Regions from separate parts of the Pectobacterium araliae genome, predicted to be linked through region 1. Evidence: predicted binding sites of a transcription regulator. Region 1 holds the regulator's gene; each other region holds the start of a gene.
What was found. Region 1 encodes Fur, which represses iron uptake genes when iron is present. Its sites were predicted from a motif close to ATAATAATGAGAACNACTATCAA; they were not measured.
Positions count from the first base shown of each region.

Region 2: the regulator Fur is predicted to act here: its motif matches at 1,706-1,728, upstream of AACH44_RS20465 (siderophore-interacting protein).
Region 3: the regulator Fur is predicted to act here: its motif matches at 1,460-1,482, upstream of entS (enterobactin transporter EntS).

Region 1 is NZ_AP028908.1:1,358,775-1,362,063, reverse strand. It holds gene fldA (flavodoxin FldA) at 598-1,125, shown strand; gene fur (ferric iron uptake transcriptional regulator) at 1,454-1,903, shown strand; gene glnS (glutamine--tRNA ligase) at 1,967-3,289, opposite strand, start outside.
Region 2 is NZ_AP028908.1:4,506,029-4,509,317, reverse strand. It holds gene AACH44_RS20470 (TonB-dependent siderophore receptor) at 1-1,660, shown strand, start outside; gene AACH44_RS20465 (siderophore-interacting protein) at 1,809-2,714, shown strand; partial or broken gene dsbG (thiol:disulfide interchange protein DsbG) at 2,749-3,289, opposite strand, start outside.
Region 3 is NZ_AP028908.1:3,288,333-3,291,621, forward strand. It holds gene fepB (Fe2+-enterobactin ABC transporter substrate-binding protein) at 1-84, shown strand, start outside; gene entS (enterobactin transporter EntS) at 91-1,365, opposite strand; gene fepD (Fe(3+)-siderophore ABC transporter permease) at 1,559-2,557, shown strand; gene fepG (iron-enterobactin ABC transporter permease) at 2,554-3,289, shown strand, end outside.

The DNA.
Region 1 (3,289 bases):
CTACGTGCGTTGGCATGGATAGGCGATCAGATGGAAAAGTAATTTGAATGAAATTTCATTTTATTCTTTAACATCAGAAAGCTAAAATTTCCCCTTTAAAATTGTATCGTTTCAGCTGTAAATAGTTATAATTCTTATCTTCCTTTATTAGGAATGTTCCCGCGAAATGTTACAAATTTTCAATTCTATAAAAACATTATCTTTTGTAAGTATTTTAATTCCCACGAATAATAATGTACCGCTCCGTGATTTTTATTCTTCACAAACAAAAGCCTGCTTTTAATTACAAGCGGAATAAATCATAAAATAAAAAGCACATTCATAAAAAATGAAGTACCGTTACAAATGAATAGCCGCCGCTATGTTAAAGAAATATATCCGTAATCTCAGACGATAACATAGACCACATTGATTATAGGGAATTCAGTATCAGTAGAGATATTTTCGTTTTCTTACTTACCTTCGCATTTCACGCGATCTTGATTTACGCCTCCTTACCGATACGAGTTTCTCCCGATGTGAGTGTCTGTTATTATTAACAGATAAATGGGTGAAATATTACACCATACCATTAGGAATCAAGAGGTTATTCAATTCATGGCACTCATCGGAATATTCTTTGGCAGTGATACGGGCAACACGGAAAACATCGCCAAAACGATTCAACAACAGTTAGGCACCGACGTTGCTGATGTTCATGACATCGCCAAAAGCAGCAAAGAAGACCTAGAAGGTTTCGATATCCTGCTGCTGGGTATTCCAACCTGGTATTACGGTGAAGCGCAGTGCGATTGGGATGACTTCTTCCCGTCGCTGGAAGAAGTTGATTTCACGGGGAAATTGGTTGCTTTGTTTGGCTGCGGCGATCAGGAAGACTATGCGGAATACTTCTGTGATGCCATGGGCACCATTCGTGACATTATTGAACCTCGCGGCGCGACGATTATCGGTCACTGGCCAACAGAAGGCTATTACTTTGAAGCCTCTAAAGGACTCGCCGACGACAATCACTTCATCGGCTTGGCTATCGATGAAGACCGTCAGCCTGAACTGACCAGCGAACGTGTAACGACGTGGGTGAAACAAATCAGCGATGAACTGAATCTGAAAGAGTTGGTTGGCTAAGCCATTTTGGCCCTGATAGTTTCGATCAGGGCCAAAATAGTATTGATAGGTAAAACCTTTCATAATAATTGATACATTTTTTTAACTTCTATCAGTAAACCTGTACAATAATCCCATCGGTTTTATACGTGCTTCACTCTTTCTTCATTCATCAACAACGGACTGCGTGTATATCAGTAGTATGAATGGGGACAATATTGTTAACATTCCCTTGTTTTCATTTTGCATACGCGGTTCTATAATTGAGACGCAATTACATTTTTTGAGCCGACCGATGTCATAGGCTAGGCAGCCTCCATTGATAAGTAAGCAACAGGACTAAACCCGCATGACTGACAACAATATCGCATTAAAGAAGGCCGGCCTGAAAGTCACTCTTCCAAGACTGAAAATACTGGAAGTGCTACAGGATCCTGTCTGCCATCACGTCAGTGCGGAAGATTTATATAAGAAACTGATTGATATGGGCGAAGAGATTGGTCTTGCGACCGTCTATCGCGTACTCAACCAGTTTGATGATGCAGGTATCGTAACCCGTCATAACTTTGAAGGTGGCAAATCCGTCTTTGAATTGACGCAGCAGCATCATCACGATCACTTAATTTGCCTCGACTGTGGCAAAGTCATTGAATTCCGCGATGAATCTATCGAAGCGCGTCAGCGCGAGATCGCAGAAAGACACGGCATTAAACTGTCCAACCACAGTCTGTATCTCTATGGGCATTGCAGTGAAGGGGATTGTCGAGAAGACGAAACTCTGCACGATTCCACGCGATAAATCGACCGCATCAAAAAATAAAACCGCCGAGGCGGTTTTATTTTTATCTTCTACCTCGTGGCCTTAGCCTACCCAGGTATCGCGCAGACCAACCGTTCGGTTAAACACCAGATGTTCTGTGTTGGAATAAACACGATCGGCACAGAAGTAACCTTCACGCTCAAACTGATACGCTTTCTCTATTTCTGCCTGTGCCAAACTTGCTTCTACAAAACCTTGCGTAATTTTCAGTGAATCTGGGTTAATCGTCGACAGGAAATCCTCCGCCGCGCCAGGGTTCGCCACACTGAACAAACGATCGTACAAGCGGAATTCCGCTGGAACGCCATGCGCCGCAGAAACCCAGTGGATAACACCTTTCACTTTACGGCCGTCAGCCGGATCTTTGCTCAGCGTTTCCGCATCATAGCTACAGTAGATCGTGGTAATGGTGCCCTGCTCGTCTTTTTCAATGCGCTCGGCTTTGATCACATAGGCATTACGCAGACGCACTTCTTTACCCAACACCAGACGCTTGTACTGCTTGTTAGCTTCTTCACGGAAGTCAGCGCGATCGATGTAAACTTCGCGGCTGAATGCGACCTGACGTGAGCCCATTTCCGGCTTGTTCGGATGATTTGGCATCGCCACAAACTCTTCGTGCTCGGCTGGCAGATTCTCGATCACGACCTTGACCGGATCTAACACTGCCATCGCACGCGGAGCATTTTCATTCAGATCGTCACGGATACAGGATTCAAGCGCCGCCATTTCCACGTTATTGTCCTGCTTCGTTACGCCGATGCGCACACAGAACTCACGGACGGATGCCGCACTATAGCCACGACGACGCAAGCCTGAAATGGTCGGCATACGCGGATCATCCCAGCCTTCAACCACGTTTTCCACTACCAGCTGGTTCAGCTTACGCTTGGACATAATCGCGTATTCGAGATTGAGACGAGAGAATTCGTACTGACGTGGGTGGCAAGGGATAGTGATGTTATCCAGCACCCAGTCATACAGACGGCGGTTGTCCTGGAATTCCAGCGTACACAACGAATGCGTGATCCCTTCCAGCGCATCGGAAATGCAGTGGGTGAAGTCATACATCGGGTAGATGCACCACTTATTACCGGTCTGGTGGTGATCGGCAAATTTAATGCGATACAACACCGGATCACGCATCACGATAAAGGACGATGCCATATCGATTTTTGCACGCAAACAGGCTGTACCTTCAGCAAACCCGCCGTTGCGCATTTTTTCAAACAGCGCCAGGTTTTCCTGCACGGTACGATCGCGGTAAGGGCTATTTTTGCCCGGTGCCGTCAACGTGCCGCGGTATTCACGGATCTGCTCAGGCGTCAGTTCATCAACGTAAGCCAGTCCTTTACCGATCAGCTC
Region 2 (3,289 bases), 1.5 Mb from region 1:
CGCCGCCGCAGTGAGCGGCGGCAACGACAACGCCTTTGGGCGCCTGTCTGTGGCCTATCAGCGTTATGGGGGATGGTATGACGGCAAAGGGAATGCTGTGAATATCGATAATACCCAGACGGGGATCCAATATTCGGACCGGCTGGACATTATGGGCACCGGAATGTTGAATATTGACGCGCACCAGCAGCTTCAGGTGACGACGCAGTATTACAAAAGTGAGTCGGACGGCAAGCATGGCCTCTTCCTTGGCGATAACTTCTCGGCGGTCACCGGCGATGGGCAAGCCTATAACAAAGGCAATCTGCGTTCTGACCGTATCCCGGGAACGGAACGCCACCTCATTAGCTTACAGTATTCCAATACGGATTTTTGGGGACAGGAGTTGATCGGGCAGGTTTACTACCGTGATGAAAGTCTGACCTTCTATCCTTTCCCAACATTGTCTGGCGGCCAGGTTAGCAGCATCGGTGCGTCGCAGCAGAAAACAGATTTTTATGGCGGCAAGCTCACGCTGAATTCACAGCTTACAGAAAACATGAAAGTGACCTGGGGGACGGATGTTGAGCATGAAACCTTTAATGCGAATCAGGCCTTCTTTGATTTGCCGACGGCCGCTGCCAGCGGGGGGATGACGCTCAATAACGCTTATAACGTGGGGCGGTATCCGGGGTATAGCGTGACAAACATCGCTCCCTTCATGCAAACCAGCTATGACATTGATCGCATTACCTTAAGTGGTGGCATGCGTTATCAGTACACTGAAAATAAAGTGGATGACTTTGTCGGATTTGTTCAACAGCAGGCGATTGCGCAGGGGACAGCGCAGTCTGCTGATGCGGTGCCGGGTGGGAAGACGGATTACAACAATCTGTTATTCAATGCCGGTATTCTGGGACGCCTTACCGAGCGTCAACAAGTGTGGTTCAACTTCTCACAAGGTTTTGAAATTCCAGATATCGCCAAGTATTACGGCTCAGGCAATTATGATCCGGTGCTGGTGAATGGGCATTACCGCCTTCTCAAGAGTGTTAACGTCAATGACTCAAAACTTGATGGCATCAAGGTGGATGCCTATGAGCTAGGCTGGCGTTATACCGGTGACAACCTGCGCACGCAGATCGCCACCTATTATTCGTTGTCGGATAAAACCATCAATATCAACAAGCAAGATATGACGATCGCCATGAATGACGATAAGCGTCGTATCTACGGTATTGAAGGACAGGTGGACTATTTCTTCACGGACAGTGACTGGAGTACGGGAAGCAACTTTAACGTCATTAAGTCTGAAACCCGCAAAAATGGAAGATGGGATAAGTTGACGGTCGACAGCGCCAGCCCGTCGAAAGTCAGTGCATGGGTGAACTGGGCCCCGGGGGACTGGGCTTTGCGTTTGCAAAGTACGCAGACCTTCGATGTTTCAGATTCAACAGGTAAGAAGATTGATGGTTATAACACCGTGGATTTCCTCGGTAGCTATACCCTGCCTGTGGGTAAAATCAGCTTCAGCGTAGAAAACGTGCTGGATAAAGAGTACACCACCGTCTGGGGACAGCGGGCGCCAGGGCTCTATAGCCCGGCTTATGGGGAACGAAACTTGTATACCTATAAAGGGCGGGGACGCACGTTTGGTATGAACTATGCCGTAGAGTTTTGATCTTGGGGCCAGCGTGTTGAGGCACGCTGGTTATCGATCATTTCGGTGATAATGATTATCGTTAGTGTTTTGTTTATGATAAGTTGCATCCTATGGGTTTTTATCCCACTGACTGATTTTTCCTTACAAAACATACGGTTTTTTCACTATGTCTTTAGCTACCCGTACCACGTCTTCAGCCTATCGGCTGTTTAATTTACGTTTAGAGAGCAAGACGCTACTCTCGCCTTCGCTTGTTCGCTGTGTGTTCAGCGGCCCTGACGTGCGCCAGATGAAACTGGATGCACCGGATCAGCGGATCAAACTGCTGCTCGCCAGTGAAAGCGGGGAGCTGACGCCGATGGCCGTGAGCGACACCTGGTATCCGGACTATCTGGCACTGCCACGCGAGCGTCGTCCGATTTTACGCACCTATACGCTGCGTTCTGTCTCCCATGAATCACAGCAGGCGGCGATCGATTTTGTGCTGCATGGCGATACCGGCCCAGCTTCAAGCTGGGCGAATCACGCTAAGCCCGGCGATGCGCTACAGATTGTCGCGCCCAATGCAGAGGCCAATGGTGACAGCGGCGGTTATGAATGGGCACCGCACGAGGGCGTTGAGCAAGTGCTGTTGATTGCAGATGAAACGGCGCTGCCAGCGGCCATGGGGATTCTCGAACAACTGGCTGCCCAGCCTTCTCCGCCGTCGGTGCAGGCTTTTTTGGAAGTGCCGAAAGCGGCCGACTGTGTGGCGTCGGGCAATTTCCCATTTGCCCAGATTCACTGGTTGCCGCGTGAGGAAACTGGCAGCACAGTATGGGGTGAACGCCTGCTGGCTGCGGTGCAACAGGATGTGAAAATCCCCGCCAGTGCTTGTACAAATCGTGATGAGGTCGCACAGGAAATGCCGGAAGACGAGCCACTGTGGGAGCGGGCGACGGCGCACTGCCCGTTTTACGCTTGGGCAGCGGGAGAGTCTTCCGCCATCAAACGACTGCGCCGTTATCTGCTCGACGAGCGCCACCTTGATAAAGAAACGATCAACTTTATGGCGTACTGGTCGCATCGCTAAGAGACAACCTCAGGAGGGATATTCTCTCTTGAGGTTATTTCCTCATCATTTCCGCCAACTGCTGTTCATCCGGTAGCCCAACCACTTGCTGTAGTTCATTCTTATCATTCAGGTAATAGATGGCAGGCGTGACGCTGGCGCCTAATTCATCCATGAGTCGCTGATTATGCTGAATGGCATTCCAGATATCGCGTGATGAGTCCTTGGGGAACGGAGGCACCGTTTTGCCGTTCGACAGTTCATATTCATGCCACGCTTTGGCCGGATCGCTGGCGGCAAGAATCGCGGCGGTATAACGTCCACTTTCCGGTTTTATCACACCGACCAACAGCGTTTGCAGTTGGACTTTTCCTACTTTCACCCACGTCTGTGCCTGCTGCCAGAACTGTTTGCAGTACGGGCAGAATGGATCGGCAAAGACGATAATTTTACGCGGCGCATCCTTCGCCCCTTCAGTGATAAACGGCGCCTGCTGTAATTTCTGCCACATCTCCCGGCCAGCAGGCACATACACTTCCTGCTGAATCAGCGTTTCACTCAGGTTGTTGCCGTGTTCATCATACATATAGCCCGAA
Region 3 (3,289 bases), 1.9 Mb from region 1:
ATGGGACCGGATACGTTCCGGTTGGATTACTACAGCGCCAGTAACATGCTGAACAAAATAGAAACGTCCTTCCGAAAACCGTAACCGACCTCAAGACGAGCGTGCTGGCGACTCATCTGGCACGCTTTCCGCTTCCGGTGTACCGAACCGGCACTGGCGGAGCGATCGCCCCATACAGGCCATGAGCATCACCAGTAACGCCGCGACCGCCCCAAATGTCAATATGCTCATCGCCGGCGTCATCAATCGCGCCATCATCCCTAGCCCCAGCGCTCCGAACGAATCGCCAGTCACATCCTGTGCTGTGCCGAAACTGTTCACCCGCCCCAGTAGCCGATCGGGGGTATAGCTTTGGATTAACGTGAATTGTAACAGCGACACCATCGCGTTGAGGTAGCCATAGCACACCAGTGCCACTAGCGCTGGCACGATATGCGTATACATCCCTAGCGAAGCAACAGCCCAAAATGCCGCGCAGGCGCATCCCAGCATCAGAAGCCCAGGCCGGGTAACACCGGCTACCCACCCACTGGTAAATGCGCCCAGCATTGCGCCCAGAGGAACCGCCGCAAACATCAACCCGACGGCAGAGGGGCCAGCATGCCAGGTGTTTTCCGCCAGTGCAGGAAACAGCACTCGCATGGCGCCGATCATGCTAACCAGCAGGCCAATCAGCACCACCGCCCCCACAACGCGATGGGAACACACAAACGCGATCCCACCAGCCAGCGATCGCAATGGGTGTTCCGGCTCTCCCTGCTCCGGTTTCATCGCGGGCAACCGCGTCAGTGGGATTAATGTCGCCAGCGTCCCCACTGCCGCAATCGCAAAATTCCACCCAACGCTACTCGTGGCAATAATGATCCCTCCCAGCGCAGGTGACAAAATAGCCCCCAGACGCACAGTCAGCATACTCAACGCCCCTGCGGCAGGAAGATTCTCTCGCCCTACCAGCAGCGGGATGACCGCCATCAACGCGGTCATCCCCAGCGCGCCAAAAAAACCGTCCCAAAATGCCAGTACATAGAGAGCAAGCAGTGACGGTGCACTTAAAAATGCATTGATGCTCAGCGCCACAAATCCCAAACCACAAATCGCACGAGAAAACAGAATAAGCCGCCGCCTATCATAACGATCTGCCAGAACGCCGCCCAATATCAGCCCAGCAAACATGCCGATACCGTCTAACGTCACCGCAACCCCGACTTGCAGCGTTGAACCGGTCATCGCCTGTATCTGTATCGGCACACCGACGGTCAACATTCCCAACGCAAATACAGACAGCATTCGGGCAAAGAAAATGGCACGGAACGACGCGTTGTTTTTGAGCAAGCTGAAATCCAGCAGAATTGATGATTTAGCCATAATGTCCACAGAGCAATAAGGTCGTACACCGTCAGACGCTGGTGCTACGTCAATGTATTTGATGGGAAACTCATGTTACCATGGAATCCAACAAACACTAATGATAACCATTCTCAGTAATTATGTTAATCAAAAGACATCGGTAAGGATGCTACTGTTGCAAAAATCGCCAACTCAGCCTCATCCCCATGTCATCAGCGTGACAGATCGCGATTTAAGACGCAGATATGGCCTGATACTCCTGTCTCTGCTGTTAGCAGCGACAGCGATAGCAAGCCTGATGCTGGGAGCAAAACCTATCGCTCCGCAAATCGTCTGGCACAGCCTGATAGGGACGCTACAGGGTGCTGATAGCACCATCATTACGCAGGCCCGTCTGCCACGTACGTTGGCCGGGATCGTGGCCGGCATGGCGTTGGGAAGTGCCAGTGCCGTGATTCAAGCGTTAACACGCAACCCGCTAGCCGACCCCGGTATTCTTGGCATTAATGCGGGCGCCAGCTTCGCGATTGTCGTCAGTATCAGCCTATTCGGTATTAACAGTATGGAGGCTTGGCTCGGTAGCGCCTGGATTGGCGTACTATTCGCCAGCCTGATGGTGTGGATTATCGGCACATTAAGCGGTGGCCGAGTCAATCCGCTCCGGTTAACACTCGCAGGGGTGGCGCTGCATGCGGTGCTGTCCGGAATGACATCCTCCATTTCTTTGCTCGACCCACAGGCGTTTGATCAGTTGCGGATGTGGGAAGCTGGCACGCTGGATATTCGCTCGTTGCACAATGTCGCGCTGGCTACGCCCGCTATCGTGCTAGGTATCGGATTGGCGCTACTCATCGGCAGAATGCTAAATACGCTCAGTATGGGTGAAGACCTCGCGACGGCTCTCGGCTCCAGAGTGGTGTTGACTCGTACCATCGCCATTATCGCCGTGATGCTGTTATGCGGTTCCGCTACCGCGCTAGTCGGCCCGATTGGTTTTATCGGTCTGATGACACCTCATATTGTTCGCTGGTGGACAGGACCTGATCAACGTTGGATTGTGCTCTATTCACTGCTATTTGCCCCTATTCTCCTTTTAAGTGCCGACATCGTCGGACGCCTGCTGGTTACTGGCGAGCTTCGCGTTTCAATCGTAACCGCATTTATCGGCGCACCGATGTTGATTTGGCTGGTTCGGAGACGTCAGTCATGACACCCACCCACTATCTGAGTAGCCCATTCGGCCGCCTGCCGCTACGAGTTATTATCACCAACCTGGCACTGCTTCTGACCATGCTAACGCTACTGACGCTGGCCATACGTCTCGGCTCCTTAGCCCTCACATCACGTGACGTGTGGCTGGCGTTTGCTCACTTTTTTACGCACAACAACCACGATACCAATATAGTAACGATCGTCACTCAATGGCGGGCTCCCCGAGCGATCATGGCGCTGCTGCTAGGGGCTGGACTGGGCGTTAGCGGTGCGATTTTTCAGTCTATTACCCGCAACCCGTTAGGAAGCCCTGATATCGTGGGTTTCAATACTGGAGCCTATACTGGCGCGTTAGTCACGATTATCCTCTTCGATAGCGGTTATTATCGTGTCGCCAGCGGCGCGATGCTGGGGGGGATCGCGACGGCGGCAGTGATCTACCTACTCGCCTGGCGCCAGGGAATCAGCGGTTTTCGTTTGATCATCATCGGTATTGCCATCAGCGCCATACTGGCGGCATTCAATACCTGGTTAAAGATCACCGGGTCGCTGGATAGCGTGATGACCGCCGCACTGTGGGCCGCCGGCACGCTCAACGGTATGACGTGGGCAAAAGCGCAACCAGCGTTGTCATTAATCCCTGTGACCATTCTGGCAACATTGCTGCTGGGGCGACGTTTGCATTTGTTGGAAATGGGGGACGACAGCGCCCGTGCGTTAGGCGTGAATG